4 regions of the Roseibium sp. SCP14 genome follow, and region 3 is predicted to be linked to each of the others. Evidence: predicted binding sites of a transcription regulator. Region 3 holds the regulator's gene; each other region holds the start of a gene.
The links. The regulator PhoB, encoded in region 3, activates phosphate uptake and scavenging genes when phosphate is short. The targets are predictions, from matches to a motif close to TGTCATNNANCTGTCAT.
Positions count from the first base shown of each region.

Region 1: ABLQ08_RS02230 (DapH/DapD/GlmU-related protein) is a predicted target of PhoB. The motif match lies at 3,695-3,711, and genes of this name have one in related genera.
Region 2: ABLQ08_RS11100 (alkaline phosphatase) is a predicted target of PhoB. The motif match lies at 2,421-2,437, and genes of this name have one in related genera.
Region 4: ABLQ08_RS24170 (DUF2794 domain-containing protein) is a predicted target of PhoB. The motif match lies at 2,690-2,706, and genes of this name have one in related genera.

Region 1 is NZ_JBDZYH010000001.1:480,455-487,783, reverse strand. It holds gene ABLQ08_RS02250 (HD domain-containing protein) at 1-165, opposite strand, end outside; gene ABLQ08_RS02245 (helix-turn-helix domain-containing protein) at 232-798, opposite strand; gene ABLQ08_RS02240 (SLC13 family permease) at 940-2,715, opposite strand; gene ABLQ08_RS02235 (hypothetical protein) at 2,824-2,946, shown strand; gene ABLQ08_RS02230 (DapH/DapD/GlmU-related protein) at 3,006-3,632, opposite strand; gene phnC (phosphonate ABC transporter ATP-binding protein) at 4,029-4,862, shown strand; gene phnD (phosphonate ABC transporter substrate-binding protein) at 4,919-5,836, shown strand; gene phnE (phosphonate ABC transporter, permease protein PhnE) at 5,913-6,761, shown strand; gene phnE (phosphonate ABC transporter, permease protein PhnE) at 6,773-7,329, shown strand, end outside.
Region 2 is NZ_JBDZYH010000002.1:838,135-845,463, forward strand. It holds gene ABLQ08_RS11085 (ABC transporter substrate-binding protein) at 1-80, opposite strand, end outside; gene ABLQ08_RS11090 (ABC transporter ATP-binding protein) at 148-1,218, opposite strand; gene ABLQ08_RS11095 (DeoR/GlpR family DNA-binding transcription regulator) at 1,215-2,006, opposite strand; gene ABLQ08_RS11100 (alkaline phosphatase) at 2,489-3,025, shown strand; gene ABLQ08_RS11105 (hypothetical protein) at 3,610-4,584, opposite strand; gene ABLQ08_RS11110 (SH3 domain-containing protein) at 4,596-5,024, opposite strand; gene ABLQ08_RS11115 (transposase) at 5,716-6,021, opposite strand; gene ABLQ08_RS11120 (ABC transporter ATP-binding protein) at 6,190-7,281, opposite strand; gene ABLQ08_RS11125 (carbohydrate ABC transporter permease) at 7,315-7,329, opposite strand, start outside.
Region 3 is NZ_JBDZYH010000001.1:1,055,003-1,062,331, forward strand. It holds gene ABLQ08_RS04820 (threonine ammonia-lyase) at 26-1,024, shown strand; gene phoB (phosphate regulon transcriptional regulator PhoB) at 1,099-1,797, opposite strand; gene phoU (phosphate signaling complex protein PhoU) at 1,868-2,566, opposite strand; gene pstB (phosphate ABC transporter ATP-binding protein PstB) at 2,598-3,395, opposite strand; gene pstA (phosphate ABC transporter permease PstA) at 3,407-4,756, opposite strand; gene pstC (phosphate ABC transporter permease subunit PstC) at 4,756-6,228, opposite strand; gene ABLQ08_RS04850 (substrate-binding domain-containing protein) at 6,316-7,329, opposite strand, start outside.
Region 4 is NZ_JBDZYH010000006.1:257,871-265,199, reverse strand. It holds gene ABLQ08_RS24190 (metallopeptidase family protein) at 1-359, shown strand, start outside; gene ppa (inorganic diphosphatase) at 399-938, opposite strand; gene ABLQ08_RS24180 (hypothetical protein) at 1,073-1,654, shown strand; gene ABLQ08_RS24175 (GNAT family N-acetyltransferase) at 1,695-2,213, opposite strand; gene ABLQ08_RS24170 (DUF2794 domain-containing protein) at 2,769-3,158, shown strand; gene ABLQ08_RS24165 (Bax inhibitor-1/YccA family protein) at 3,237-4,019, opposite strand; gene ABLQ08_RS24160 (hypothetical protein) at 4,190-4,963, opposite strand; gene ABLQ08_RS24155 (ABC transporter permease) at 5,122-7,329, opposite strand, start outside.

The DNA.
Region 1 (7,329 bases), 570 kb from region 3:
CAGCCGCCAACTGTGTTCGGCCGTACTTTCTCTCCGGCCGTTCCGGGTTGAACCTGAGCGAAGCGTGTCCTTCAGCTGTTCGGCTGCCTGGAGAAACCCCAGGAGACCGGACAATCTCATGTCGTCTGCTTCCAGGGCGACGGAAGCTGTGTCTGTTTTAGTCATGCCGTCCAGTTTAGCGGGCATCCACCGGTGCTGCGATGGCATGAATATTTTATGCGGGAGCCGGAATTACGCCGCCGGTTCATCCCGAACCAGCCGCGCAAACCGTCCATCGGAGAGGGGAAGGCGAGAGATGCGAATTCGGCTTTGCGGAATCGTCAATTCGGCGAATTCCGCCCGCTCCGTCTCATAGACAACGTCCGGTCCAAGCGGTTCGAACCATCCGTGCTCAGACAACTGATGCTCAACGGTTCGGATGCTCTCAGAAGCAAAACGCCACAGCGGGCGATCCATCAGTTCCGAAGTCGGAATACGCCAGTTGACGGTTCTTGCGGGAGAGGCCGCCAACAGTCTGTGGGTCAGGTCGCAGACAAGGTGCACGGGCATAGAGGCCTGGGTGACAAGGTCAAGCAGCGCCCTGTCCGCGGCGGTTTCCGGTCGCGCGCGCAAGAGCTGCGTGATCTTGAGCCGGTCCGCTCCATTTGGCTGCGCATCACCGCTTTCCCAACGGGAAATCCGGCTCTGGGAAACACCCAGATCGCGGGCAAGGGTTTCCTGCTTGATGCGATTCAGCACGCGCCATCTGCGTAGGGAAGGGCCCAGACTGGTTTCAAGGACTGCGGTTTCTGTCGGCATGGCGCAATTGTAGCGACAAAATTCACAAAGGGGGAGTCGTCAAGGTGTGTTGCGACTGTGGAGATCCTGCCAGGACTACCTGCCCGAAGTCCCCGATGGAACCGGATGTGTCCGGATTGCGAAGTCGATCCGGGAGCAAGGTTAGAAGGGAAAAAACAGTGGAATCACAAGTGTCGCCATCGCCGCGAAAATGAAATTGAGCGGCAGACCGATGACCAGAAAGTCCCTGAACTTGTACCCGCCAGCCCCGTAGACGAAAGTGTTGGTCTGATATCCGATCGGGGTTGCAAAACTGGCCGAAGCCGCAAACATCACGGCAATTATAAAGGGACGGGCGTCGAAGCCCAGTTCCAGTGCCAGGTCAATGACGATCGGACCGACGAGAACGGCAACCGCATTGTTGCTCACCATTTCTGTCAACACGCTGGTCAGAACATAGACCGCCGCCAGAACAGCCAATGGACCGACACCTTCGACAAGCCTTACGGCGGTTTCGACAACGATTTCGGCTGCACCGGTCGTCTCCATACCCTGACTGAGCCCCAGAAGACCGAAAATCAGCAGCAGAATGCGCCAGTCGATCGCCTCGACGGCGTCCTTCGGGTCGATGCATTTGGTAAGCATCACCACCACCGCCCCGATGACGGAAAGTCCGGCGATGGGCATCACGTTCAGGGCGGCCAAACCGATCACGCTCAAGATGACTGCGACCGAGATCGGAGCCCTGCGCCTGCGCATCGCCGGTTCGGAAGGCTGGGAAAGGTTGATGATTTTTCCATCTTTCAGGAGGCGCTCGATACCTTCTGCCGGTCCCTCGAGCAAAACCGTATCGCCGAGCTGCAATTGGATACTGTCGGTTCTGGACGTGATGTTCTCGTCCTTCCGATGAACGGCAAGGACATAGACCCCGTATTTTCTTCTTATTCCAAGGTCGCCCAAAGGGCGGCCAATGAGGGTCGACCGGGGTCCGACACCGGCTTCAAGCAGCAAGGTCGAATCGTCCGTCACCGGCTCCAGACTGGTGTCTTCCAGCTCTCTGAACGCGACCTGCCGATTGTCCTTCAGTCCCAGGATTTCGCCTGTATCGGACTGGATCACGATGCGGTCGCCTGCCTGCAGGGTAATGCGGTCCAATTGCCTGCGCATGGACAGACCATTCCGCACCACATCCAGAATGGTGACGCTTCCCGGGTCGAAGGGCAATGACGAACTCGGTTTCCCGATGTAGCGGGATCGGGGCGGAACCACGAGCCTGGAGACGAACGCCCGCTTGCCTTCCTGGGCGAGAAGATTGGCAAGGGAGGTACGGTCCGGCAACAGAAATCTGCTTGCGATAACCATGTAGACCATGCCGACGGCCGCGAGGATCAACCCCGGAAGGGTCATTTCGAACATGGATACCGGTGCCAGGCCACTATCGGTCGCGACGTCACTCATCAAAATGTTGGTGGAGGTTCCGACAAGCGTCAGTGTGCCGCCGAAAATCGCTGAAAATGACAAGGGGATCAGGAAACGCGAGGGCGACAGCCCGAGGCCTGCGGCAATCGATATCATGACGGGTGTCATCAGGATGACGACGGGCGTGTTGTTCATGAACGCAGAGGCAAGCATAGTACCGATCATCATGATCAGTATGGCTCGCAGGAAAGAACCTTTGGCCTGCTTCTGCAACAGATCACCCAGATACGCCAGCACGCCCGTTCGCTCCAGGGCAGCGGAAATGATGAACATCATCGCGATGGTGATAGGGGCACTGGAACTGAAAACGCTCAGGAAGTCCCGTGTCTGAATGATGCCGGTTGCAAGAAGGGCGGCAGAGGCTGAAAGTGCAATGACTTCCGGCGGATAGAATTCCTTGAAAAAACTGATGAAGACGACGCCAATCAATACAAAGACGAAAATCTGCTCAAAAGTCATATTTCCGATTTCCGTTGGGCGTTGACCTGTGCTGTCTGCAACGAGATTTGCAGAACCGGCCACAAGTTGCAATTCCCGTCTTCTCCTCTTCGTGGGACCTGTCCATTCATGGCTGCGCCTGATCACGTCACCATTGGGATCTGTCCTATCCGCTGGTTGCCGAACCGGTGGCGCTACGGAAATGCGACGTCACTCGGCACCTTCCTGGATGGGCTGAAAGGTCCCTTGTGACCAGAGAAACGAGCAAACCACGGAGCCGGAAAAGGTCGCGTGACAGCCTGACGGACTGATCAGCGGTATTTTTCGATAAAAGCATCAATTGGCAATTGCCGAAAATCCGGAAGACGCGCCTTCAGTTGCTCATGGGACCAATCCCACCAGGAGATGTCCATCAACGCCTCTTCCTGCTTTTCCGTAAAACGCCGCTTTATCGGCTTGGCGGCAACACCACCAACAACCGTGTAGGGAGCGACATCTTTCGAGACGACCGCTCCCGCGGCGACGATGGCACCGGTGCCGATCGTGACCCCGGCCAGAACTGTAACGTTGTGACCGATCCAGACATCATGGCCGATGGTGACCCAATCGTCCTTTCGCCATTGAAAGAAGCCGGTATCGTCGTCGCCCAGGCCGTAGGCAGCCGCTCTATAGGTGAAATGATGCTGGGATGCCCGCCAGGTGGCGTGGTTGCCCGGATTGATCCGCACCCGTCGGGCAATCGAACAGAACTTGCCGATTGTTGACCAGACGACATCGCCTTCCTGCACGACGTATGAATAGTCGCCCATCTGGCTTTCACGCATTTCCGTGCGTGCTCCGACTTCGGTCCAGACACCCAACTCACAGTTCTGGACATTTGCTTCCGGATGAATATTCGGTGCTTCGGTAAGGCAATGCTTTTGGACAGGAGAGGACATGGAGGCTCCATCGGGAAGGAAAGTGATCGCGGCCGTGTTTAACGGGTGCCGAGTGAAGGCCGGTGACGGTTTGGTGACGGTATTATGACTGTATCCAGTTCTTGTAGCTGTGTGATTGTAGAAAGACGGAAAAAAATCGACCGAAAATACACCATCCTCCAAAGCACTACTGCCACAGTACTGCGTTACGGCTTTGGGTAGTGCCCAGTGTTCGAAGGCTTTGAATCAAAATGGCAATTCTTGAAATTCAGATCAAAGCGGCGTGAGTGCTGATCGGGACCTTCATGGAACCGTCATAAATCTTTGATCTTCCATACAAAAACCTGTCATCTGACTGTAATCGTCCGATGGCTCTTGTCGCCCAGCACTTCGAACAAACACGGACAGGGCTGGCGGGTGATTCAGTTTCAGGACGTCACAAAAACCTTCGGGACAAGGACTGCGGTCAACAAGGTCGGTTTCAACATCGACAAGCCGCAGATGGTCGGGATTATCGGCCGATCCGGGGCAGGCAAATCAACACTTTTGCGCATGATCAACCGGCTGACACCGGCAACTTCCGGTCAGATTCTGTTCAAGGGGCAGGACATCCTCGGCCTCAAGGGCGGAATGATGCGCCGCTGGCAGCGCGACTGCGCCATGGTGTTTCAGCAGTTCAATCTCGTTCCGCGCCTCGATGTGGTTACCAACGTCATGCTTGGTCGCCTCAACGGCCACGGCACTATGAAAAGCCTCTTCAACATCTTCAGCGCCGGCGATGTCAACGATGCGCTCGTTGCACTTGATCGCCTGGGAATCGTTCAGGAAGCGGCCAAGCGCGCAGAAGAACTTTCCGGCGGCCAGCAGCAGCGGGTCGCGATTGCCCGCGCGCTGATGCAGGACCCGTACATGATACTGGCGGATGAGCCGATCGCGTCCCTTGATCCGATGAACGCCAAGATCGTCATGGACGCGCTGCGGGAAATCCACGAGCGCGACAACAAGGTGGTTATCTGCAATCTGCACACGCTCGACACGGCGCGTGCCTATTGTGACCGTGTCATTGGCATGCGCGACGGCTTTCTTGTTTTTGACGGAAAGCCCGAAGAGCTGACCACAGCGGCCGCCCGTGAAATCTACGGTGCCGACGAAAGTTTCAACGAGGCAGCCACTTCCACTGCCATCGACACCGGCCAGACCGGTTCTCAAGAATCCGCCGGTGCGATGACCCCGGCGGCAGCAGCGGTTTGAGCCGCTCGTGCACCCTTTAAACGTCATCAGATTCAGACTCTCGGGGAGTGTCCCAAATGAAATTCGTTTCCAAAGTTGCTGCGCTTGCTGCCGTCAGCACGATCGCTCTGAACGCTTCGATCGCCGGTGCTTCAGAAATCACCGAGTTCCGCATTGGTATTCTGGGCGGTGAAAACGCTTCTGACCGTCTGCGCGCCTACGAGTGCCTGGAACAGAAAACCGCCGACCTGCTCGGTGTTCCGGTCAAGCTCTTCGCTCCGGCCGACTATAACGGCGTTATCGAAGGTCTGCTTGGTGGCAACCTTGACATGGCCTGGCTTGGTGCATCCAGCTACGCAAAAGTTTACCTGACCGATCCGGAAGCCGTTGATCCGGTTCTGGTAAAGGTGAACGTCGATGGCGGCTATGGCTACTACTCCATCGGTTTTGCCCGTGTCGACAACGAGATCAACTCTCTGGAAGACATGAAGGGCAAGGTATTCGGCTTCGGTGACCCGAACTCCACTTCCGGTTACCTGATCCCGTCCATTGCCATCCCGCAGGAAGGCTATTCCATGAAGCCGGGTGAGTATTTCGGTGATGTTGTCTTTACCGGTGGTCATGAGCAGACCATCGTTGCTGTATCCAACGGCGACATCGACGGCGGCGTGACCTGGGCTGACGGTCTTGGTGAGTGGGAAGACGGTTACAATTCCGGTGCCCTGCGCAAGGCTTCCGATGCAGGTCTCGTCGACATGACCGAGCTGCGCGAAATCTGGCGCTCTCCGGTGATCCCGGAAGGTCCGATCGTTCTGTCCAAGAAGTTGCCGGAAGACGTCAAGATCAAGATGACGGCTCTGATGGCATCCTTGAACTCCATGGACCCTGAGTGTGCTTACGGTGTTGCTGCCGGTGAAACCAAAGGCTTCATGCCGATCACACATGATGCCTATGTCAACATTGTTGAAGCCCGCAAGGCGAAGAACAAGAACTAATCGGTTCCTTTGAACCTCCGCGCGGGCCGGATTTCGGCCCGCGCTTTCAAATGACCTCCGTCAAAGGACATTGGTAATGGCTGTTGCCGCACTGGAGCAGGAAATCCTCTCCTTACGCAAACGCCGCCAGCTTTACTCCCTGATGGGATTGCTGCTGGTCGTTGCGGTTCTCGTCTCCGGATATTCCAAATCGAACGAAATGAATTCCGGCGGCTTCTTGCAGGGCCTGTCCAAGTTCTTCGACTACCCGGGCGAAATCGTCGCCGAGGCCTGGGAGGCCGGACCCGCCTTTTTCGGTCTTGTCCTGCAATTCGTGCCGGCGATGCTGGAAACGCTGAACATTGCGGCGGTCGCCACACTGCTGGGTGGTGCGATGGCCGTGGTGCTGGCCATGGCCTCAACTCGCAACGTTGACAGCTGGGGTCCGCTCATTCCGGTGGTCCGGCGCATGATGGACATCATGCGTGCATTTCCAGAGCTGATCATTGCCCTGTTTCTGATCTTTGTACTTGGGTCTAGCCCGGTGCCGGCCATGATCGCGGTGGCCTTTCATACCGCCGGTGCGCTGGGCAAACTCTTTTCCGAAGTGAATGAGAATATCGATCGCAAGCCGATTGAGGGGCTGTCAGCTTGCGGTGCCAACTGGCTGCAACGCATCCGCTACGCGGTCATGCCGCAAGTCGCGCCGAACTATCTCAGCTACTTCCTGCTGCGTCTTGAGATCAACGTGCGCGCCTCGGCCATTCTCGGGTTTGTAGGCGCCGGCGGTATTGGTCAGGAGCTGCGCCGCACGATTGGCTGGGGCCAGGGGGCGGGGGACGAAACAGCGGCGATTTTCGTGTTGCTGTTCGTCACTATCATGCTGATTGACCAATTGTCTTCTTATCTGCGCGGCAAACTTGTCGGCGCCGGACGGGCTCATTGAGGAATTTCGAAATGGCTGTCGACACGCTCAATGAACCTGCCTTCGACCGTAACACGGTCTTTGAAAACGTTCGCCGCCGCGCCTGGATGACGATTGGCGTCCCGGCAGCGGTCCTGCTCTATCTGACCTACACCTGGTTTGCCTTTGGGGTTCCTCAGCTTCTCTCCAAGGCTCAACCGGAAAGAGCGGCCATCCTTGCGACCGACTCCGTCGCCTATAAGATTCACGTCACCAAACTACTTCGCCGCGACATCATGGAAGTGGCAATCGAAGGAGAGCGCCGGGCGACCTACGCGCAAGAGGAGTTGCCGGAATGGGTCGAGGTTGACGGAACCGACGCAATTGTCGATCTGGGCCAGGGATATGAAGTCACGATCACCGGAAAGGTGATGGAATTCACGGTCCCCGACTACGGCACGATCAAGGTAACGGCCACCAACAGCGGTGTTGAAACAGAACTTCCCCCCGGACCGGTTCCGGACTGGCTGAAAGATGATCCCAAGAAGTTCAACGCGAGACCGACGTTGGACCGGCGCGTTCAGGTGACACGGACCAAAATCGAAGTTCA
Region 2 (7,329 bases), on a different contig from region 3:
TCAACAGCCTGAGCGGATGCCCAGGTGCTGAAGGAAAGGGCCGTTGCAGCAACGGCCTTCAGGAAAGTGGACTTCAACATCAGTTTACTTCCTAAGGTTTGAACATCCGCAATACTGCGGTCGGTCTACGCGGGCCCACGCAGCTGGTCAGGAGTGCAATTGCGCTCCAATTTCTGAAACAAGATCGTCCCGCCGCATGCCGGTGTCGGCATCGAAGACATGCAACGCTTGAGGTTCGAACCCCAGGTCGATGGACTGGCCGGGAGCGACAGGCTTTCCTGTCGGCAGCCGGACCTGAAATTGAGTGTCGGCCAGAACACAGTCGGCCAGAATGTCCGCTCCCAGGTACTCCAGCGCACGGATGGAAGCGGTCACCGGTCCGCCATCCTGCAGATGCATCGCTTCGGGCCGGATGCCGAGCTGATGGCCAGGAGCGGAAGACAGCCCCGCAAATGCACTGGCGGGAAAGAGGTTCATCGGCGGCGTGCCGATAAAACGGGCAGCAAAGGGACTGGCGGGCTTCTCGTAAAGATCTCGCGGCGCCGCCGCCTGCACCAGCTGCCCCTTGTTCAGGAGCACAACCTGATCCGCCATGGTGATGGCTTCCACCTGATCATGAGTCACATAGACCATGGTAAAACCAAGCTGCTGCTGCAGCGAGCGGATCTCGATCCTCATCTCGTGGCGCAGCTTGGCATCGAGATTCGACAACGGTTCATCCATCAGGCAGATCGGTTTTTCGCCGATAATCGCCCGCCCCAGGGCGACACGTTGCTGTTGTCCGCCGGAAAGCTGACCCGGCTTTCGCTCCAGCAATTCCGACAGACCGAGAAGATCGGCGACTTTCCTGAGCCTTTTGTTGCGATCCGCCCGGCCGACACGACGCACCTTCAATCCGAAAATGATGTTCTCCGCGACGCTCAGATGCGGAAACAACGCATAGGACTGAAACACCATCGACAGGTCGCGCTTGGAGCACGGCTTGCCGGTGACCTCCTCGTTGCCGATCACGATATCGCCGCTGCTGACATCCTCAAGTCCGGCAATCATTCTCAGCGTTGTCGATTTGCCGCATCCCGACGGCCCCAGCAAAGCAGTGAACGAACCTGCGGGAATATCGACTGACAGATTGTCTACAGCTCGAGTGTCACCCCAGACGCGCGAGACACCGTCCAGACGGATGGACTTGCCTGAGCTGGACAGCATTCCACCGGTCATTTCGACCGCCCTTCGTCTCCGGCGATGTGAACCTGGGTGTTGGTGCCCTCCAGGCTGGACAAGAATGTCGGTGGCACGGGACGGTCGGTGAAGATGGCATCGACATCACTCAACTTGCCGCCGCGCACATGTGCACTTCGGCCGAACTTGCTGTGATCAAGAACAAGATAGGACTTCCGGCAATTCGCCAGTATCGATTGCCTCGCCGCGACCTCGTCTTCATGAAAGTCCAGCAGCGTTCCGTCTTCATCGACACCGGCCACACCGAAAATGCCGATATCCACCTTGTAGTTGGAGAAAAACGCCTGTGCCGCAGAACCCAGGATGTCGCGGTCGCCGTGGCGCAAGCGGCCACCGGCGATGGTTACCTGATAGGAGGGATTGATTGACGCTGTAAAGGCGACATTGAGGTTGTTGGTGAAAATCGCCAGCTTCTCATGCGCCGTCAGCGCCTGCATGACGATTTCCGGCGTCGTTCCGATCGAAAAGGCAAGAGACTGATTGTTGTCGATCTTGTCCGCGACCAGGGTTGCAATCAGCTGCTTCTCGGGAAGGTTCAGAATCTGCCGGGTGGAGTAATGAATGTTGGAGGCAGGCGCCGGTGGCTCGACCCCGCCATGCGTGCGCCGAAGGATCCCCAGTTCACACAGACCATTGACATCCCGGCGGATGGTCTGGGTCGTCACTTCAAAACGGTCCGCCAGTTCCTCGACCGACGCGAAACCCGACTTCTGGACCAGGTCGGCGATTTCAGCCTGACGTTTCGAAATATCTATTTGACCAAGCATGTGTTTATGACCCGACACCAGTTCTCTTGCTCCAGACGAGGCCGAACGCAGATTGCTACCGACGGCTTCGTGTTGACTCGAAAACAATCAACTTCGAAGCCTGATAAAACATTTTCATATGAACGTTATTCGACGTTCATATGAAAATGATATGACAGTTTTCGAATTTGGAAACGACAAATTCGGCTCAAACGGCAATAAAACCGGAACTTTTTGTGCTGCATCGCAGCAACCTTTAGGCGCATGCTCTTCATTTCCGTAGGCCGGGAGAGAACTTAACCGGATAGAGCATTTGCGAAGAGTTCCGGTCTTGCCGAGAGCAAAAAATATTCGATTTCGGCACTGCCTTCATATCCAGCAGCCGGCAAATAGAAGTAATGTAATAAAATTACGCACCTGATTTCTTCATTAAACCGTCAGCCAGCTGTCACACGGCATTTCTGAATAGGACCCGGGTTTCCCCGCTCATCATTGGAGACGTCATGAAAACGATTGTTAGCTCGGCACTGGCGCTGACCCTGACCGGTACCGTTGCCTTTGCCCAGGACGCCTTGCCGCAACAGGACAATGACTGGTTCACCGCCGCGCAGGCCGAACACCAACAAGGCGAAAAACGTGATCATCCTGATCTCGGACGGGAACGGCGTCGGCACCAATTATGCAACACGCCTGTTTCAAGGCCGGCAAAACAGCGGGTACGGCGACGAGAAGTTCTGCCGCACGAGGCTTTCCCGCACCTGGCCCTGTCGAAGATCTACAACGTCAATGCACAGGCCCCCGTTTCGGCCGGTACCGGGACAGCCATGCATTCCGGCATCAAGACCAACCAAGGCGGGGAAAAACCTGCTGCTGGCGCCGAACGGTCTGGCACTGCGCCTCAACGGCTGAAACGCGCCTTCGAGAAAGGCGATGCGTTTGAAATCGAGATGGAATTCGACTTCGGCCACATCGAAATGCATACCCGGGTGGAAGGCGCCAATGCCACTCGCCACAGTCATGCGGGTCATGCACTTCTATAATCGAATTCCGGCTGTCAAGCTGTGGCCTCGGACTTATCAAGCCTTCTTCTCAATGGGGACTTCGGTTGGATGTGCCGTATAGGTCCGAAAGGAACCCGAATTGTCAGATCTTTCGCAAAGCCAGGTCTATTGCTTGGATGGCCGAAAATATCCCGAAACATAGGCGCTTCAAAACGGGTTTACGCAGTAAGGAAGACAGTCAATTCCGCTGCCTTCCGCTACCATATATGCTTTGCCGTCAATCTCGACACCCAGGAATGAAGCTGCGTTCCACCAATTTCCCGTTCCACCGCCCTTTCGAGCCGCGTCGCAGTTTTTTCCTAAATAAAGAATGGTCCCATCTTCCAGAGTAACGACGGCTCCATGTTCATTGCATTTCACCGTTTCGCCGGCCTGAGCGCTCGTTGCAGCGAACAGAGCGCATATCAGTATGAGTTTTCGCATTCTTTGTTCCTAAACTAGAAGCAAGCGGAGTTGCCTTTGAAACAGCAAATTGATTTTCCGAATTGATCTCCGGAAGTTTCTCGTCCGATTTGCTGTTGTGGGGCGATGCGGCACGGGATCAAAAAACGTTTTGAATTCGCTTAGAACAAGCATGTTTCAAATCGGACTTGCGCACGGAACTGATGGGTGTGCCCTTCGGTATCGACGAAACTGCCATCGGCAATTCCAAAGCCATAAATTTGATCACCTTCTGCGCCCAGCAAGTGCCCACGCATATAGGGAATTTCCGCAGTCATGGTGATCCATTCGCCTGGTTCGTGACCAGCTAATCTCTGGTTCTTCGCAGTGAGCTGACCTGACATCATAACCTCACCATTTTCGCGAAACTTCAGTTTGATTGTGCCACCTGCATCGCCCACTGTGACACCAGCGCCTTCGGTAATTGTAAAAACACCGGAGTTTCCAGAAACAGAAAGTTGGCCGCGAAATTGACCTCCGACACCCAGAAGTTTCTCAGTAGTTTTCTGCGGAAGGTGAGTTTGAGAGGCATATATTAGCGTCATTGGTACCGCTTCTTCCGCAGATTTCTTCGGTTTGTTTGAGAACGACGGAATAGTGTAACCCAACATATTGGCGCCATAGTCACTAGGAATTCGAAATTTGTCTTTAGATGCAAAAAAATGATTTGTGGTGAAAACATCATCTGGATCATCTACTACGCATTCCGATTCGATTAGTTGCACTTTTGTGCGTAGCCCTTGAACTTCGTCTGAATCGATGACCTCAAAGGTCTTTCCGTGTCTACTTTTCTCCACCAAAGTGAAGCCTTCACGAGTTTCTACTGATGTTATCGTGCCTTTTTCTTCATCAATACAAAGGTCACTCAACGCAACGATGGGCCCCTTATCTGTGGCGTACCGAATACTTGCAAATCCTCTTGTTGCATCACAGTTGTCAATTCGAAAGTCGATTAAGGGATCGCCCGGAAGAGGGTGTGTTACCTTGCCTTCCGCTAGTGCGGAGTTGGTTGCTGTTGTGAGTAGGAAGATGCTTAATACGTACGGCTTCACGTTGAACGCCCTAAGTCTAGATTTTTGAATTCGTTTTTCAAACACTGGTGCTTCTCCTAACCCGCAACAGACTGCAGCCAATTGCTGTGAATCCAGCCCTTTTTCCCTGGATAGGGTAGCGGACGTTTGCCTTCACCAACGAACCCGCAGCCCGTGTTGCTATTCAGCACTTCTTGCCCATGTCCATACAGGACGCCCACCCAAGGGAAGTGCGAACCATCGTAAACGAGTACATAGTCACCGTTGTGGAGTTGGTCGATTTTCCGGTAATTCGAACCTGGTCCAGTGCGAACGGCGAGAAATCCGTCTCCGTTCGCTTTGAGACCTGCTACCTGCTCAAGTGTACATTCCGCCATCTGTCCGTCGCCACCATTTTCGTAAATGGTGACATCGAGGGGTTCTGCTGCTGCTGGAGTCGCTCCAATCAAGATCGCAAGAAGCACACAGCGGAAAAGAGACCTTGTGTTGATATTTGTGATGAACATTCTTGTTCCTGTCTAGAATTATGTACTTGAAAATCTATCTACCAACTGTGCAACTACAGGGCGACTTACGATGTGATTGAAATCACGATTGTTATGCGTTGTCGAATCTAGGCGGCGTGCAGAATGGTCAATCGGGCAGGAAGTAGAGGAATAGTGTTTGCTCAAATCTAACTTTCGATTTTGAAAGATAGTTGGTGAGGTAAAGAACCTCGCGTTTTGGGTTCTGTGGCAGCCACGTGTTTACGCGACCGCGCTCTATCTTCAGACAGTAAACTGTCTTCCGACCAAGCCCCGCCGATGCCGCAAGCAGCACTTGCGGGTCTTGTCCCATTCGGGTGACGATCACTCTGCCTTTCGTCCGCATCAGGCTTCTATCCGGAGTCACACAAAGTGCTCCAAGTTGGGCTTCGATACAGAATAGGCCGTCCACGCTGATTGCACGTACTGATTTGCGGCACAGTGATCCGTTTCGGACTGGCCGTGTACAGGGGGCGTGCCGGACTCACCTGAGCCCCTCGTCGCTGGATGAGGCACGACGCCTCAACCAGCCAAGGGCGTTGGAGTTAGGAGACTCTAATTTGAAATGAAAAGCTTCTCCGGAGAGCCACATTCGATGCATCACAATCGCAATCTTACGAGCAACAGCGATGATGGCTTTTGACTTTCCTTTCTTCTGAGCCAAGCGCATGCCCTATGCTTTGATCGAGCACCACTTCCTTGAAATCAAAAGCATGGAACTCGCGGCATTGACCAAATGATACCTTAGCAATTTATCTCCAGATTTGGAGATGCGGCCTGATCGGTTCACTTCACCGGATTGATGGACACGCGGTGTTAGACCAAGATGGGCCGGCAGCTGCAGCGGTTTTGCCCTCGAAGGTCGGATGCCCGCGTTCGATCTGACCTGAAAATCGGAGCGCGGCATTTCCTGGATCCCAGCCCTGGCCCTGGCTGCCACAAAAGCGGGATGACAAAGACGAGTGTCTCTTGCTGTCATCGCTGAAACCCGCTCCCCATCATCCCGGTCAAACGAAGCACGTGCCGGGATCGGGGAGGCACTCACGCTTCTGACGCCCTCGGCTCACCAATCCCGGATCCCGGCTTTGCCGCGTCCGGGATGAAGAAGAGAATGTTCGGGAAAAACCGATAACAGCTCCTCACCGGCTTACCGATAAAGGAACGATTTGCCCTCATTGTCGAAGAGATGCAGCTTGTCCGATGCCGCTGTCATGCGAACCGTGGTGTGTTTTTCGATTTTGTTGATGCCAGGCAGCTTGGCGATCAGGGACGGGTCGCCATTCTCGGCCTTGAAATAGAGAACCGTTGTCTCCCCAAGTGCTTCGACGATCTCCACCTCCGCTGAAACGAGGTAATCATCGCTCTCGGTGACCGTGAGATCCTCAGGGCGCACTCCAAGCTTGACCGCCGTGCCAAGATCGCTCTCGCGGGATGCAATCGGTACGTCCGCATGACCGCCATCGGCCATTTGAACCGAGGTTCTTTCACCAGTTGCGGTAACCTTGGCCTCGATCAGGTTCATGGCCGGGGAGCCGATGAACTGGGCAACAAAGGTATTTGCCGGGCGTTCGTAAAGCTCAAGCGGTTTCCCGAACTGTTCGACGTCTCCGCCATGGAGCACGACGATCCGAGTGGCCAGCGTCATGGCTTCCACCTGATCATGCGTGACGTAGATCATGGTGCTTTCCGGCATGCTTTCCTTCAGCTGCGCAATTTCGATCCGCGTTGCAACACGCAAGGCAGCATCCAGATTGGAAAGCGGTTCATCGAACAGGAAGACCTTCGGGTCTCGTACGATGGCCCTGCCAATGGCAACACGCTGACGCTGACCGCCTGAAAGCGCCTTCGGCAATCGGTCGAGCAAATGCGTCAGCTGAAGCGTTTCCGCCGCACTCCTGACGGCCTTGTCGATCTCGTCTTTTGACTTGTGCGCAAGTCTGAGCGCGAAGGCCATGTTGTCATAAACGGTCATGTGCGGGTAAAGCGCGTAGGACTGGAAGACCATTGCAATTCCACGCTGCGCCGGCGGCACATCGTTTACCACGGTGCCATCGATCTCGAGCGTGCCGCCTGTTATTTTTTCCAGACCGGCAATCATGCGCAAAAGCGTCGACTTCCCGCAGCCCGAGGGTCCAACGAAAACGATCAGCTCGCCTTCTTCGATTTCCAGATCGATGTTCCTCAGAACTTCAACCGGACCATAGGACTTGCTGACATCCTTAAGGGACAACGAAGTCATGCGGGCTGCTCCCCAATGTTTATTCTGTTCATGTTATTTGACCGATCC
Region 3 (7,329 bases):
TTCGAGGCAGCCGAGAGACAGAAAAATGATGGTTGAGCTGGACGAGATTCATGCTGCGCAACAACGGATAGCGGGCCATGTGCGGCCCACTCCCCTGCGCAAATCTCATGCCCTGTCGACGGAGCTGAACGCGTCGATTTGGCTGAAGATGGAAACGATGCATGACACCGGCGCCTTCAAGTTGCGCGGTGCGGCCAACAAGCTCCTGTCTCTTGATGAATCTCAGAAATCACGCGGTGTCATCACCGTATCGAGCGGCAATCACGGCCGTGCCGTCGCCTATATGGCGAGGCAATTGAACATTCGTGCCGTCGTCTGTGTTACCGAGATCATTCCACCTGAAAAAATCAGTGGCCTGCACGACTTCGACGCGGACGTGATCGTTCATGGACAGACACAGGACGACGCGGACGCGGAAGCGCGGCGTATCGCGGAACGCGACGGCCTGCTCTTTGTGTCGCCCTTCGACGATCCTCATGTCATCGCCGGTCAAGGTACGATCGGACTTGAGCTGCTGGCCGACCGACCGGATCTTGATATCGTCTTCGTTCAGTTGAGCGGCGGAGGGCTCATGGCCGGGACTGCCAAGGCACTGAAGAGCCTCAAGCCCGATATTACGATCATAGGCGTTTCGCTTGAGCACGGAGCCGCCATGATCGAAAGCATCAAGGCGGGGCACATCGTTGAAGTCGACGAAAAACCCTCTATCGCCGATGCCCTTCCCGGCCCGATCCCGGCAGACAATCAATACACCTTCGAAATGTGCAGGGAACTGGTGGACGACTTTGTTCAAGTGCCGGAGAGCGACATTCTCGAAGCGATGAAGTTCGTTCTCACAAGGGAAAAATGTCTGGTGGAAGGCGGTGCAGCATCGGGGGTTGCCGCCATGAGGCGGTATGGCTCGCAGCTTGAAGGGAAAAAAGCCGCAACTCTTCTCACCGGGAACAACATCTCTCTTGATCGAGCGTTGTCGGCGTTCGGGCTCAAGGATGTGCAGCAAACAGAAACGTTCTGGATAAGCTGACCGGAGCGGTCATGTCGCCGGACAACCAGTTCGGGCAGGTGGCTACTCCACCCTCCCGATGTTCTCAGCTGTAATCAGCTTGCGATTGAAAACTGATCGTTGAATGCGTAGCCGGCGCCCCGCACCGTGCGGATCGGATCCTTGGCTTTGCCCTTGTTGAGCGCCTTGCGGAGCCGGCCGACATGCACGTCGACGGTACGTTCATCGACATAGACATCGTGGCCCCATACGCCATCAAGAAGCTGCTCTCTGGAAAACACCCGTCCCGGAGACGTCATCAGGAATTCCAGAAGGCGGAACTCGGTCGGCCCCAGATGTATTTCCTTGGCACTCCGGCGGACGCGATGGGTTTCCCGGTCAAGCTCGATATCGCCGGATCGCAGCATTGTGGAAACAACTTCCGGGCTTGCCCGGCGAAGGATCGCACGGACACGCGCCATCAGTTCCGGGACTGAAAACGGCTTGACGACGTAGTCATCGGCTCCTGTTGAAAGACCGCGAATGCGCTCTGCTTCTTCTCCACGGGCGGTCAGCATGATGACCGGCAGCCGCTCCGTATCTTCCCGGGCACGCAGCCGGCGGCACAGTTCAATGCCGGACAAACCAGGCAACATCCAGTCCAGAAGAAGGAGGTCGGGCTGGCTTTCCCGCAACCGGATTTCAGCCTCATCTCCGCGAACGCAAGACTCGACCGAGTACCCTTCCGCTTCCAGATTGTATCTCAGAAGAAGGCTGAGTGGTTCTTCGTCCTCAACGATAAGCACCTTCGGCATACGTTCTCGCTCCAGTTTCGGCAGCAGCCGCTGCCGTGCCGGTCACCAAATTCCAACCGGGTTCAAGCTATCAGACGGCGTCGGTCGTCTCGTCCTGTTTCGCGCGGTCTTCCGGCAAACGATCACCTGTCACCATGTAGAAGACGTTTTCAGCAATATTGGTCGCGTGATCACCGATACGCTCGATGTTCTTTGCGCAAAAGAGAAGATGGACACACTGAGTGATGACGCGAGGGTCTTCCATCATGTAGGTCAGCAGTTCGCGGAAGAGCGACGTGTAGATCGCATCAATTTCGGCATCGGCTTCCTGAACGCGCTTCGCGGCTTCCGCATCCTTGCGGGTATAGGCATCCAGCACCTGCTTCAGCTGCGCCAGGGCCAGTTCGGTCATGTGCTCCACGCCGATAGCCAGTTTCTTGGACTGAAGATTGCTGTCGATGGCGATCGTCCGCTTGGCGACGTTCTTGGCAAGGTCACCGACGCGCTCGAGATCGTTGGCAATCCGTGTCGCAGCGGTGATTTCGCGCAGGTCCTGCCCCATCGGCTGACGGCGGACAATCATTTCGATCAGCTTTGCTTCAATGTCCTGGTGCAAGGCGTCCAGGCGCTGGTCCTGCTGGACGGTCACCCGCGCCAGTTCGATGTCCTGCGATACCAACGCGGAAACGGCATCGGCAAATGCCTTTTCAGCCAGGCCACCCATTTCGGCGACCTTGCCGGCCATTGCGGTCAACTCGTCGTCGTAGGCCGAGACTGTGTGTTCAGACATCCTGTGTCCCTTTCAGAATTCGGGCAGTCACTTAGCCGAAACGGCCAGTGATATAATCCTGCGTTCGTTTGTCTTTCGGATTTGTGAAGATGTCTTCGGTCGGACCTTCTTCAACCAGAATGCCGAGATGGAAAAATGCCGTGCGCTGTGATACGCGGGCAGCCTGCTGCATAGAGTGCGTCACGATCACGATCGTATAGTTCTCCCGCAGCTCGTCAATCAGCTCTTCCACCTTTGCCGTCGCAATCGGATCAAGAGCCGAACAGGGCTCGTCCATCAGGATCACCTCAGGGCTGACCGCAATGGCTCTGGCGATGCACAGCCGCTGCTGCTGACCGCCGGACATGCCGGTACCCGGCTCATCCAGGCGGTTCTTCACTTCCTCCCAAAGACCGGCTTTCTGCAGGCTTGAGGAAACAATCTCGTCCAGATGCGCCTTGTTGCGGGCCAGCCCGTGAATGCGCGGACCGTAGGCGATGTTGTCATAAATCGACTTGGGGAACGGGTTCGGCTTCTGGAACACCATGCCCACCTTGGCGCGCAATTGCACAGGATCGACCTTGGGATCGTAGATGTCCTCGCCATCGATCCTGATCGAGCCCTCGACGCGGCAGATATCAATCGTGTCGTTCATGCGGTTCAAGGTCCGCAGGAAGGTCGACTTGCCGCAACCGGACGGTCCGATGAATGCGGTGACAGACCGCGGCTGAATTTCAATGTCCACGTCTTTGATGGCGTGCGTGTCACCGTAATAAACCTGCACGTTCTTCGCGGAAATCTTGCTTTCGGTCATTTCTACCGACTGTTCAATGTTCGACATCTCGTTCATCGGATCATTCCTTACCAGCGGCGCTCAAACCTGCGGCGCAGGATGATCGCGAGAATGTTCATTGTGAGGAGGAACACGAGAAGGACGATAATTCCACCCCATGCCTTTTCATAAAATGCGTAGTCCGCGCGTGCCGCCCAGGTATAGATCTGCGCCGGCATTGCGGAGTTCGGTTCGGTGAACCCTGCAATGAAACCGTCCGGATATCCGCGCGCGACAAAGCCGACCATCCCGATCAGAAGCAGCGGAGCCGTTTCACCGAGCGCCTGGGCAAGTCCTATGATGGTACCCGTCAAGATACCCGGCATCGCCAGCGGGAGCACATGGTGGAAGGTTGCCTGCATCTTCGAGGCACCGATCCCCAGCGCAGCATCACGGATGCTCGGTGGTACAGCTTTCAGTGAGGCTCGCGTTGAAATGATGATCGTCGGCAGCGTCATCAGCGTCAGCACCAGACCGCCAACAAGCGGAGCCGACTGTGGCAGATGCATGAACTGAATGAAGACGGCCAGACCCAGAATGCCGAACACGATGGACGGTACGGCCGCAAGGTTTGAGATATTCACCTCGATCAGGTCGGTGAACCTGTTCTGAGGCGCAAATTCCTCAAGATAGATCGAAGCAGCCACACCGATCGGCAGGGACAGGAACAGGACCACCAGCATCATGAAGAACGACCCGACGACGGATGCACCGATGCCCGCACCACCAGGATTGTCCACGCCGGAGTCGGCACCGGTAATGAAGTTCCAGTTGAACACCGTCTTGATGACTTTGGCCTCCACCAGGGCGTCAACGATGTCCAGATCCGACTTCTGCAGGAAGCGGCTGTCGGTTAGCGTGTCGCGGGTCACCCGGCCATTCATGTATCCATCAACTCGCGACGCGGCCGCCAGTTCGAACCCGGTCTCCTTGCCAAGGCTGTCCGGATTGGCCCGGAAGTGTTCGCGAATGGTGCCTCCGGTCTTGCCGACGATGCGCTGGATCGCAGCTGCGTCGAACGGTGCGGAAACGCCGCTTTCGGTCATCTGGCCATGCAGCGCATCGATGAAGAACTTTTCGTAGGCTTTCGTCTTGAACAGTTCTTTTTCAGCTGCATCGAACTGTTCCTGCGTGAGCGTGAACTCGACTTCGACCACTGTTCTCGTGAAGGCCGGAATGCCCTGTGAGATGATCGATGTCGCCAAAACGACCAGAAAGAACAATCCGATTGCAATCGCGGCGATGCCGTATGCCTTGAACCGCTTTTCGGCTGCGTTCCGCTTACGGGTCAGATCGTCAATGTGATACAGGGATCTGGATTTTGCCGCTGCCTTGGCTGTCTCGGCAGCTGCTTCGGGAGTAAGTGTCGTATCGGTCATCAGTCATACTGCTCCCGGTATTTGCGCACGATGTAGAGCGCAACGATATTGAGGCCAAGAGTTACCACGAAGAGCGTCATGCCGAGCGCGAACGCCACCAGCGCAACAGGCGACGCGAAATCGGCATCTCCGGTTAGCTGGCTGACGATCTTGGCCGTCACGGTGGTCATGGCCTCAAAAGGATTGAGACTTAACCGGGCCGCGGCGCCTGCGCCGAGGACCACAATCATGGTTTCGCCGATGGCGCGCGAAGCTGCCAGCAAAATGGCACCGACGATCCCCGGCAGAGCGGCTGGCAGGATAACCTGCTTGACGGTTTCGGACTTGGTGGCACCGAGGCCGTAGGATCCATCACGCATCGCCTGCGGAACCGCGTTGATGATGTCGTCCGACAACGAGCTGACGAATGGGATGAGCATGACACCCATGACCAGACCAGCTGTCATGACTGCTGTTCCTGCCTTCATGATGCCAAGGCCATTGTCGCCAAAGACCGACAGCAGCAAGGGGCCAACCGTCAACAATGCGAAGAGACCGTAAACGATGGTCGGAATACCGGCCAAAACTTCAAGCAGCGGCTTGGCGATGGCGCGCACACGCGGGCTGGCGTATTCTGACAGGTAGATCGCTGCGAAAAGGCCGATCGGGACAGCGACTGCAAGCGCCACGAACGAGATGTAAAACGTTCCCCAAAGCAACGGAATGATACCCAGTTCCGAATCGCCTCCGCGTCCGGAGAAGCTCGGTGACCAGGTGAGACCGAAGAAGAAGTCAGCTGCCGGGTAAAGGCGGAAGAATTCCACCGTGTTGAACACCAAGGACAGCACGATGCCGATGGTGGTCAGGATCGCGATGGAGGCTGCACCGATCAGAATGGCCCTGATGCCCTTTTCAACCGTATTGCGCGCCCGGAAATCCACCCGGGTTTCTCTCAGACCCCAGAGCGCTCCCGCTATCGCCATGACGATGACCGCAATTGTCATGTAGAGATTGCCGGTCGCAGCCAGAACCCGGTACCGTTGTGCCGCCCGCAAGACCGGCTGGGTGATCTCCGAGGTTACGATCTGACCAGCCTCTTTCAGGCGGGCGGTTACATCGGTAAAATCGGCACGGGCGTTGCGCGCGAAGTCGTCCGTGATGACGCCGCTGGCGACGGCATTGTCGAGCCCTCTGGCAGCGCGCCGAACCTCAGCCAGAACCAACCCTCGAGAAGACCCTTCGCTGATTGCGCTGTCCGGGATCATTCCGGATATTTCATTGTTTACGTAAAAAGGCTGCGCGAGCAGCCAGACAATGAGAAGAAGGAAAGCGGGCACCGCGGCTTTCATGGCCACGTTTGCCCCGTAATAGGACGGAAGAGAATGCAGAACATGCCGCTCTCCTCCAGCGCTGGACAAGGCCCGCGCCCTCCCCAGAACGTATCCTGCCACGGCAATGGCAAGTACGGTCAAGATGAGCCAGAACAGAGACATTTGCACTCCCGGGGGTCTTTGTAAAAAAGCACCAAAAAGGAAAAAGGGGCGGCGGAATATGCCGCCCCGTATCGAGCAGGAACTCGATTACTTCATGGTTTCTTCGTTCGAAACGGAAGCCTGGGTAGCTGCCAGCTCCGGATCTGAAACCAGGCCGTACTGAGCCAGCGGGCCCTGCGGACCGGCGATTTCGTCAGCGATGAAGAACTGAGCGTATTCCTTCAGACCCGGGATGACGCCGATGTGAGCCTTCTTGACGTAGAAGAACAACGGGCGGGAAACCGGATACTCGCCGGAAGCGATCGTCTCGGTGGACGGAGCGATGCCGCCCATCGTGGCGACTTTCAGCTTGTCGGTGTTGTTCTCGTAGAACGCCAGACCGAAGATGCCGATGCCGTTCGAATTGGAGTCGATACGAGCCAGGGTTTCAGTGTAGTCGCCGTCAATGTCAACGGACTTGCCGTCGGCACGAACGTTGATGCAAGCTTTCTCGGCGGCTTTCTTCTTGGCCTTGTCGCTGTCGCCTTCGGCAGCTTCCAGGAACTTTTCGAAAGCGCCGGTTGCTTCACAGCCAGCCAGAAGAACCTTGTCTTCGAAGACTTCGCGGGTGCCGTGCTTGGTGCCCGGGATGAAAGCAGCGATTTCAACGTCCGGCAGGTCGGAGTTGAACTCGGCCCAGTTGTTGTACGGGTTGTCGACGAGTTCACCGTCCTTCAGAACCTTGGAACCGAGGGCATTGAAGATGTCAGCAGGCTGGAAAGCATTGAAAGCCGGGCCGCTCTTCTGAGAAGCGAAAACGATTCCGTCGTAGCCGATACGAACCTCGATGATGTCTTTGACACCAGCTTCCGCACAGGCCTTGATTTCCTTTTCGCGGATCTTGCGGGAAGCGTTTGCAACGTCGATGGTGTTTTCGCCAACACCTTCACAGAAGCGCTTCAGACCAGCCGAAGAACCACCGGACTCAACAACCGGTGTCGGGAAATCCGTGTTTTCGCCGAATGCTTCGGCAACGATGGAAGCGTATGGCAGAACCGTTGAAGAACCGGCGATCTGTACCTGGTCGCGAGCCTGAGCAGCGCCAACGAATGCAGTGGAAGC
Region 4 (7,329 bases), on a different contig from region 3:
TGGCGAGTGAGGTTCTGGCTGGACTGCCGGACGATGTTCTGCTTCGCTGCGGACATCTGCAGATCAGCCTTGCCGACTATGCGCCAGACGATGTACTTGATGCGCTGTCGATTGAAGACCCTCATGACCTTCTGGGATTGTTTGAAGGGCAGGGACTTGCACAGGGCGGTGATTCTGATCGAACCGGCCAGATGCCGAACCGGATCTGGTTGTTCCGAAGGCCGATCCTGGATTACTGGGCCGCCATGGACGATTCACTAGGCGACGTGGTTGCACATGTGCTGATCCACGAAATTGGCCATCACTTCGGCCTGTCCGATCAAGACATGGAAAGAATCGAGGCTGCCGCCGACCGCTAGGTCATGCGACAGCCTCGCCATTAAGAACCGTGTGGAAGCTTATTCAGCAGCTTCTTTTTGTGCGCGGACGATAGATTCAGAAATCAGTCTCTTGGCTGCTTCCATGCCCTCGACGCCGGTTACCTTGACCCATTTGCCCGGTTCCAGATCCTTGTAATGTTCAAAGAAGTGTTTCACCTGGGCGATGGTGATTTCCGGCAGGTCGGCAATATCGTTGATGTTGTCGTACCGCTTGGTCAGCTTGTGGGTCGGAACGGCGATGATCTTTTCGTCCTGGCCGGACTCGTCTTCCATCAGCAGAACGCCGATCGGACGGCAGTTCATGATGGCGCCGGGCACGACCGGGCGCTGGTTGACGACAATCACATCGATCGGGTCACCATCACCGCACAGGGTATGCGGAACGAAGCCGTAGTTCCCCGGGTAGCGCATCGGGGTGTAAAGGAAGCGGTCGACGTACATTGCGCCGGCATCCTTGTCCATTTCGTATTTGATCGGCTCGCCGCCCATCGACACCTCGATGATGACGTTGATGTCTTCCGGCGGGTTCTTGCCAATCGGCACAGCGTCGATACGCATCGCAAAACTCCTGTTGATCTTTGCGCCGTCTATCGCAATCCAGCCCGAGAAGTTCAAGCCTTTAATTTTTGCATTGCACCTAATTGATGAAAGTGTGTCTATGATGGCGGTCGCGGATTTGACGGGGTGCGTTCATGGGGAAATTCAACCTTTGCCAGAAATTGACCTTCCTGGCTTTTTCAGCTGTTTTGCTGGAAGTGCAGTGGGCAGAAGCTGAAGCGGCTGAAATAACCAGCACTTACACCAAGATCCGGCTTCAGGACTGCACGCAGACCGAAACAGCGTCTGAGGAAAGTACGTTTGGCGGGTCCTGGGAGTGTGCAGGTCTTCAAGGGCAGAAGGTTTATGTTGCGGAGGGCGATCTGCGCATGTTCGTTTCTTTCAGCCCTTCCGCAGCTCAGGAACCTGCGGCGACGCAAACTTTGCCGAATTTCAATACGATCAACGAGACTTTGGAGTGGCGCTTGCGGGACGGAGCAGCTTTTGCAACGATCCTTCGCTGGTTTCCAACCCTGGACGACAGCGGTAAGACCGGCAGTGTCCTGATTGTCACGCAGCTTGATCCGGGTGGAGCCACTTGTCAGATTGCCCGAATTGACGCCCAGGCCAACAAGAATGCCAACGTGCTTGCACGGAATGTCGCAGACAGGTTTGCCGGGCAGTTCGATTGTTCGAAAGGACCGCTGATCGAAGGGCTGCCCGGGATCCTGTACTAACCGGATGCCTGAAAAAGCTGGCGAACGATCGTAATCAGCATCAGGGAATGTTAGGCAACCAGGTGTAAATGGAGAGCTCCATGCGCCGTCCGCCAATTCTGTACCAGGATTTTGCCGACAGCTTACCCCCCATGGCCCGATAGAAGTTGCGTGCCGGCTGATTGTCGCTCAACACCTGGACAGCGAGACCGGCCATGTTCTTTGCTGCGAGAGTTTCGCGGACATTGGTGAAGAGTGTTCGCCCAAATCCAAGGCCCTGATATTCCGGCTTCAGGTACAGCTCGTAGATTTCTCCGTCCATGCCTGTGCCGCGCAGTCGGCACGGTCCGTAGGTCGCGTAGCCTGCCGGTACGTCGGCAATGCTCAAAATCCTGATGTTGACGCCGCGCGACAGCGCGCCGCGCCACCAGCCGATGCCTCTGCGCGAAACCATTTTCTGCAGGTCAACACCGTGCAGGACACCACGATAGGCGCCGAGCCAGGCTTCAGTGTGAATGCCTGCAAGCGCCTCGCAATCTGCGGTTCGGGCCGCACGGAGATCGATCAGGTCTGTAGTCATCCTGCAAAAAGGATACAGCAAGCGATGCGTCGGAAAAGAGGCATTCGTAACGGAAAATGTGAAAAGTGATCCGGCTGCGCAGTGGAATCGGCAAAACTCACGATGGCAATATCGGAAGGAAGCTGGAAATGAAAAGGGCCGGCATAGCGCCGGCCCTTCAGTTGCCCTGATGTTTGACTCATTAAATCTGGTTGACCTGTAAAAACCCCGGGGGGCTGGGGGGCTAATGCATTCCGCGGTCCCTACTGGTCACACCCATCAGGGTATGAGTTCAATATGGGTAGGCAAAATGGCTGGCCAAGGGCTGGAATAAGGCGAAATCATGGAATTTTACGCATTCTTTCTGGGCAACTTTCCGCTACGTTAACACTTTGGGTAATCTGCGGAAAATTTACTTGGCAAAAATACCGACCGGCTTTGGCAGAGCTTCCTTTCTTTGATTGCGGGCTTGCCATCCGCCCCAAAGGCGACGCATCATGACAGATAGGTGACATGGAAAATCCTTTGAACGGTTTTCCGGTCCGGGGCGAAACCGCAAACGAACATGGAGGCGGAATGAGCGAAGCCGATGACAGCGCGTTTCAACGCGGCGCGGGACTGAACCCGCTGCCGCAAAGCCAACCGGCTCCCCCCTCCAGACCCGTTGTTGCATTCAACAGACGCGAACTCGATACCATCTTAAGGCTCTATGGACGTATGGTTGCCGACGGCGAGTGGCGTGACTATGCAATGGATCTCCTTAAAGACAAGGCAGTGTTCTCAGTGTTCCGCCGATCTTCGGAAATGCCGCTCTACCGGATCGAAAAGGATCCGAAGCTCTCTCGTCGACAGGGAGCCTATTCGGTGGTCGCAGCCGGAGGTATGATCCTGAAACGGGGGCACGACCTGGCTCAGGTTCTGCGTGTCCTGGAAAAGAAAAAGCATTTGCGCCTGGTCGACGCCTGACGTTTCCAACGCAGTTCAAGTCAACAAAAAAGCCCCGCATTTCTGCGGGGCTTTTCGTGTTCGTATTTCTGCGTCTGCTTATTCGCGGTTGCCGAACAGCTGCAGCAGCATCAGGAACATGTTGATGAAGTCGAGGTAGAGACGCAGGGCGCCCATAACGGACTTCTTGGTGGCAACTTCGCCGCTGTCACCTTCGTAGTACATTTCCTTGATCTGCTGGGTGTCGTAGGCCGTCAGGCCGGCAAACACCAGAACACCGATCACGGAGATGGCGAACTGCAGCGCGGAAGACGCCAGGAAGATGTTCACGATCGCTGCAATGATGATGCCGATCAGGCCCATCATCAGGAACGAACCCCAACCGGACAGGTCTTTCTTGGTGGTGTAGCCGAAGATGCTAAGCGCACCGAAGGAAGCGGCGGTGATGAAGAACACGCGGGCGATCGAGGCTCCGGTATAGACCAGGAAGATCGACGACAGCGAAATGCCCATCACGGCCGAATAGACCAGGAACAGGGTACGTGCGGAGCTCGCGCTCATGGACTGAATGCGGAAAGACAGCCACATGACCATTCCAAGCGGTGCAAGCATGACAACCCATTTCAGCGGGCTGCCATAAAGCGTTACGCCGAGCTGCGTGAGCATCTGGCCGTTGCCAAGGCTCGCTACTGCAGCGCTCTGGTCGGTTGTCGTTGCCAGCATGGACGTAGCCAGGGCAAAGAAACCGGTCAGGGCGAGACCGATGGTCATGTAGTTGTAGACGCCGAGCATATAGCTGCGCAGGCCTTGATCGATGCCGGCCTCGGCGCGTGTGCCGGCGACTGTGTAAGCGCCTTGAGGTTGACGGTCAAAGGTCGACATGGTCGTGTGAATCCCCTTCTAGATTGGTTTTTGCATGCAAGATCACATGCAACACAACTCCCTCAACATATGGGAAAATGCGGACTTAAGCACAAGACGAGATTTCTGAAAAAATCGTAATCTTCATGCTATTGGCCGCATTATACGTCATTATGTTTAAAAACCCGGTATTATTTCATTGCTTTCAGGCGTGACGCGATCTGCCGGTCGCAGGTGCCACCCGGATTACGTACGATTTCTTCTGCCGCGAAATCAAGAATTTCCGTTTCCTTGTTGCGCATCTGCTCGACCGTTACGCCCGGCTTGAACCATTGAAGAACAGCATAGTCGCCTCCGGCGTCTGTCAGGAAGGCAATCGGCTTGCCGCCTTCAGTAATGCCCATGCGGCCGACGCGAACCTCCTCAATTGAGATATCACGGGCTTTTCCGTCAATGGTGATCTTGTTCTTGCCGACGTTGAGCTTCTTGAGCGTCGAACCGGAAGTCCCCACCCAGTTGCCGAAGAAACGCTTGCCTTTTTTCTCGACCGACAGGCACGAGTTTTCGAAGTTCGGTATGGAAAGCCGCACGGCAGAAACTTCGATTGGTTCCTGACCCTTTGCGGCAATGGTGTATTTCATGGAGTTTTCACCGGTCCGGTATACCCGGATCCCGACCGGAGTATAGCCGGAATCGCCAAGCGTCCGGGTGAAGAAGTCAAACTGGTTTTCGTCATTCGTTCCGGCGCGGCGATAGAGCCAGCGCTTCGGCAGGCCATCCTCGAACACCAACCAGTCACTGACGACCAGGCCGCGTGGACCGTTGGCTTCATTCAGTTGCCAGACACCGGTGTGAAACGGGCTCTCGGCGTGGGAAGGAGCAGCGAATGACAACGTAGCTGCCGCAGCAAAGACCGCCACTTTTGCAAGATTTTTGAAAACAGTTTTTTGGGTAAACTTAAGCATACAACTCTGCCCCTATTTCATTTTAGGCCCCGACACTAATCGGATAGCCAAGAATAGGGCAGTATGCAAGTTGCGTGTGGCTGGTGTCCGTCAGGAAACCTTCTGTTTTTTATGAAAGTTTCCTGACGGGCTTGGCGTGGATGCCGATTCAGACGGTGTTACAGATTTCTCAGAACCGGTGCCGGTTTTTCCCCGAGTATCCGCCAGGTGCCGATCAGGCCGAAGCCGACGGTCAGAATAAGTGCGACCAGCGCAGCACCGGCGGCGGTTACCGGCATGAGGACGAAGGATCCGCCCATGATCTGGGTGATCACATACCAGGCGGCTATACCACCGGCGACAAGCGCGAACACCGCGGTCACCAGGCCCAAAATGGCGTATTCCAGGCCGTAGGCGAGGATCAGTCTAGGCCGGGTCGCACCGATGGTCTTGAGAATGACCGCATCGTAGATCCGGCTGCGATGTCCTGCTGCCAGGGCTCCCGCGAGCACCAGCACGCTGGCAATCAGGGTAATGGAACTTGCCCCCCGTATGGCCCAGGCCAATTGTGCGACCAGTTCGTTCACCTGTGATATCGCATCCTTGACGCGTACCGATGTGACTGTCGGGAAGGTATTGGAAACGGTCTTGAGCAGGGCCAGTTCGGTTTCCGTCGGGACTTCTTCTTCCCAGCCAAGTGTCATCAGATTGGCATGCGGCGCACCGGCAAATGTATTCGGCGAGAACACCATGACAAAGTTGATGCCGAAGGATTGCCACTCGATATCTCGAAGATTGGCGATTTCCGCGGTGATCTCGCGACCGAGGACGTTGACGGTGATTGTATCGCCGATTGCCAGACCGAGTTCCGTTGCCGCCTCAAGGTCGAAGGAAACCAGCGGTTTTCCGGAATAGTCTTCCGGCCACCAGTTTCCCTCGGCAAGCTTGGAATTCTCGGGCAGCGTTTTTTCATAGGTTATGCCGCGATCGCCTCGCAGCACCCATTCAGAACCTTCCTCAGCCGGTTCGAATTGATCGGCAGGAATGCCTTTCAGGCTGATGATGCGTCCGCGCAGCATCGGGACGCTCTGCAGCTCGGCATTCGGTGCTTCCTGCACCAACAAGGCTTCGAAGGCGTCGCGCTCATGGCTTTGAATGTCGACGAAGAAGAAACTTGGAGCCTTGTCGGAGATCGTGGCGCTCAGTTCACGGCGCAGATTACCGTCAATGAGGGCCAGGGCCACCAGGAGGGACAGGCCAAGCCCGAGCGACAGAACCACGGAAGGCGTCAGAGCTCCTGGACGGTGGATATTGGCGATGGCCAGACGGAGTTCGGTCGAGCGGACGCTCGGCAGGCGTCTGGCGGCGAACATGATCAGGCGTGCCACCGCAACAAGCAGAACGAAAGCCCCGGCGGTCGCGCTGATATAGACAACCGCCAGATCCTTGTCGTGAGACAGGAAAATCGCAATGGCGACCAGGACAAGCACGGTCGTCGCGGTTGCGAACAGATAGCGCTTGCGTGGCAGCTTGGAGCCACCGGTCACGATGTCGCGAAAGAGAGCTGTTGGCGGCACGTCGTGCGCGCGCCCAAGCGGCCACAAGGCAAATGCGAGGGCCGTGAGCAGACCGTAAAGCAGACCCAATCCCAGTTCAGCCGGATAAATGCTCGCGGCCAATTGCACCGGCAGGACACTCGAAAGGGCTGCTCCGGCCGCGAAGGGGATCATGGCTCCGAGCACCAGGCCGATGAGAATGCCGATCAGCGCAATGATCAGCATCTGCACCAAATAAATCCTGAAGACGAAGCCGCCGGTGGAACCAAGGCACTTGAAGCTGGCAATGACTTCCCGTTTGGTCTCCAGGTAGGAACGTACGGCATTGGCGACTCCGACACCGCCGACGACGAGTGCCGTCAATCCAACAAGGGTCAGGAATTGTGCGAACCGATCGATGCTGCGCTGAAGGCCAGGCGAGGCATTGGCACGGGAGCGAACCCGCCAGCCGGCATCCGGTTCAGCCGCTTTGGCACGTTCGACAACGCTTTGCAGATCCTGAATGTCCGGCGCCGGGGACATGCGCACACGGTAGTGCCAGCGCACGAGGCTTCCAGGTTGGACGAGACCGGTATCGGGAATGGCGGCGTCGGAAATCATCAGCCGGGGCCCGAAATCCATGCCACCGGCAAGTTTGTCTGGCTCACCTTCGATCACGTCAGCAATGCGCACGGTGGTGCGTCCGAGAGCCAGCTGGTCTCCAACTTCGACATCAAGTCGGGCCAGCAAGGCAAGATCGACGACGGCGCCCCACACGCCGTTTTTTTGCGCCAATGCTTCGTCCAGCGATTGGCCCGAGGCCAGATCCAGACTTCCGTACAAGGGATAAGC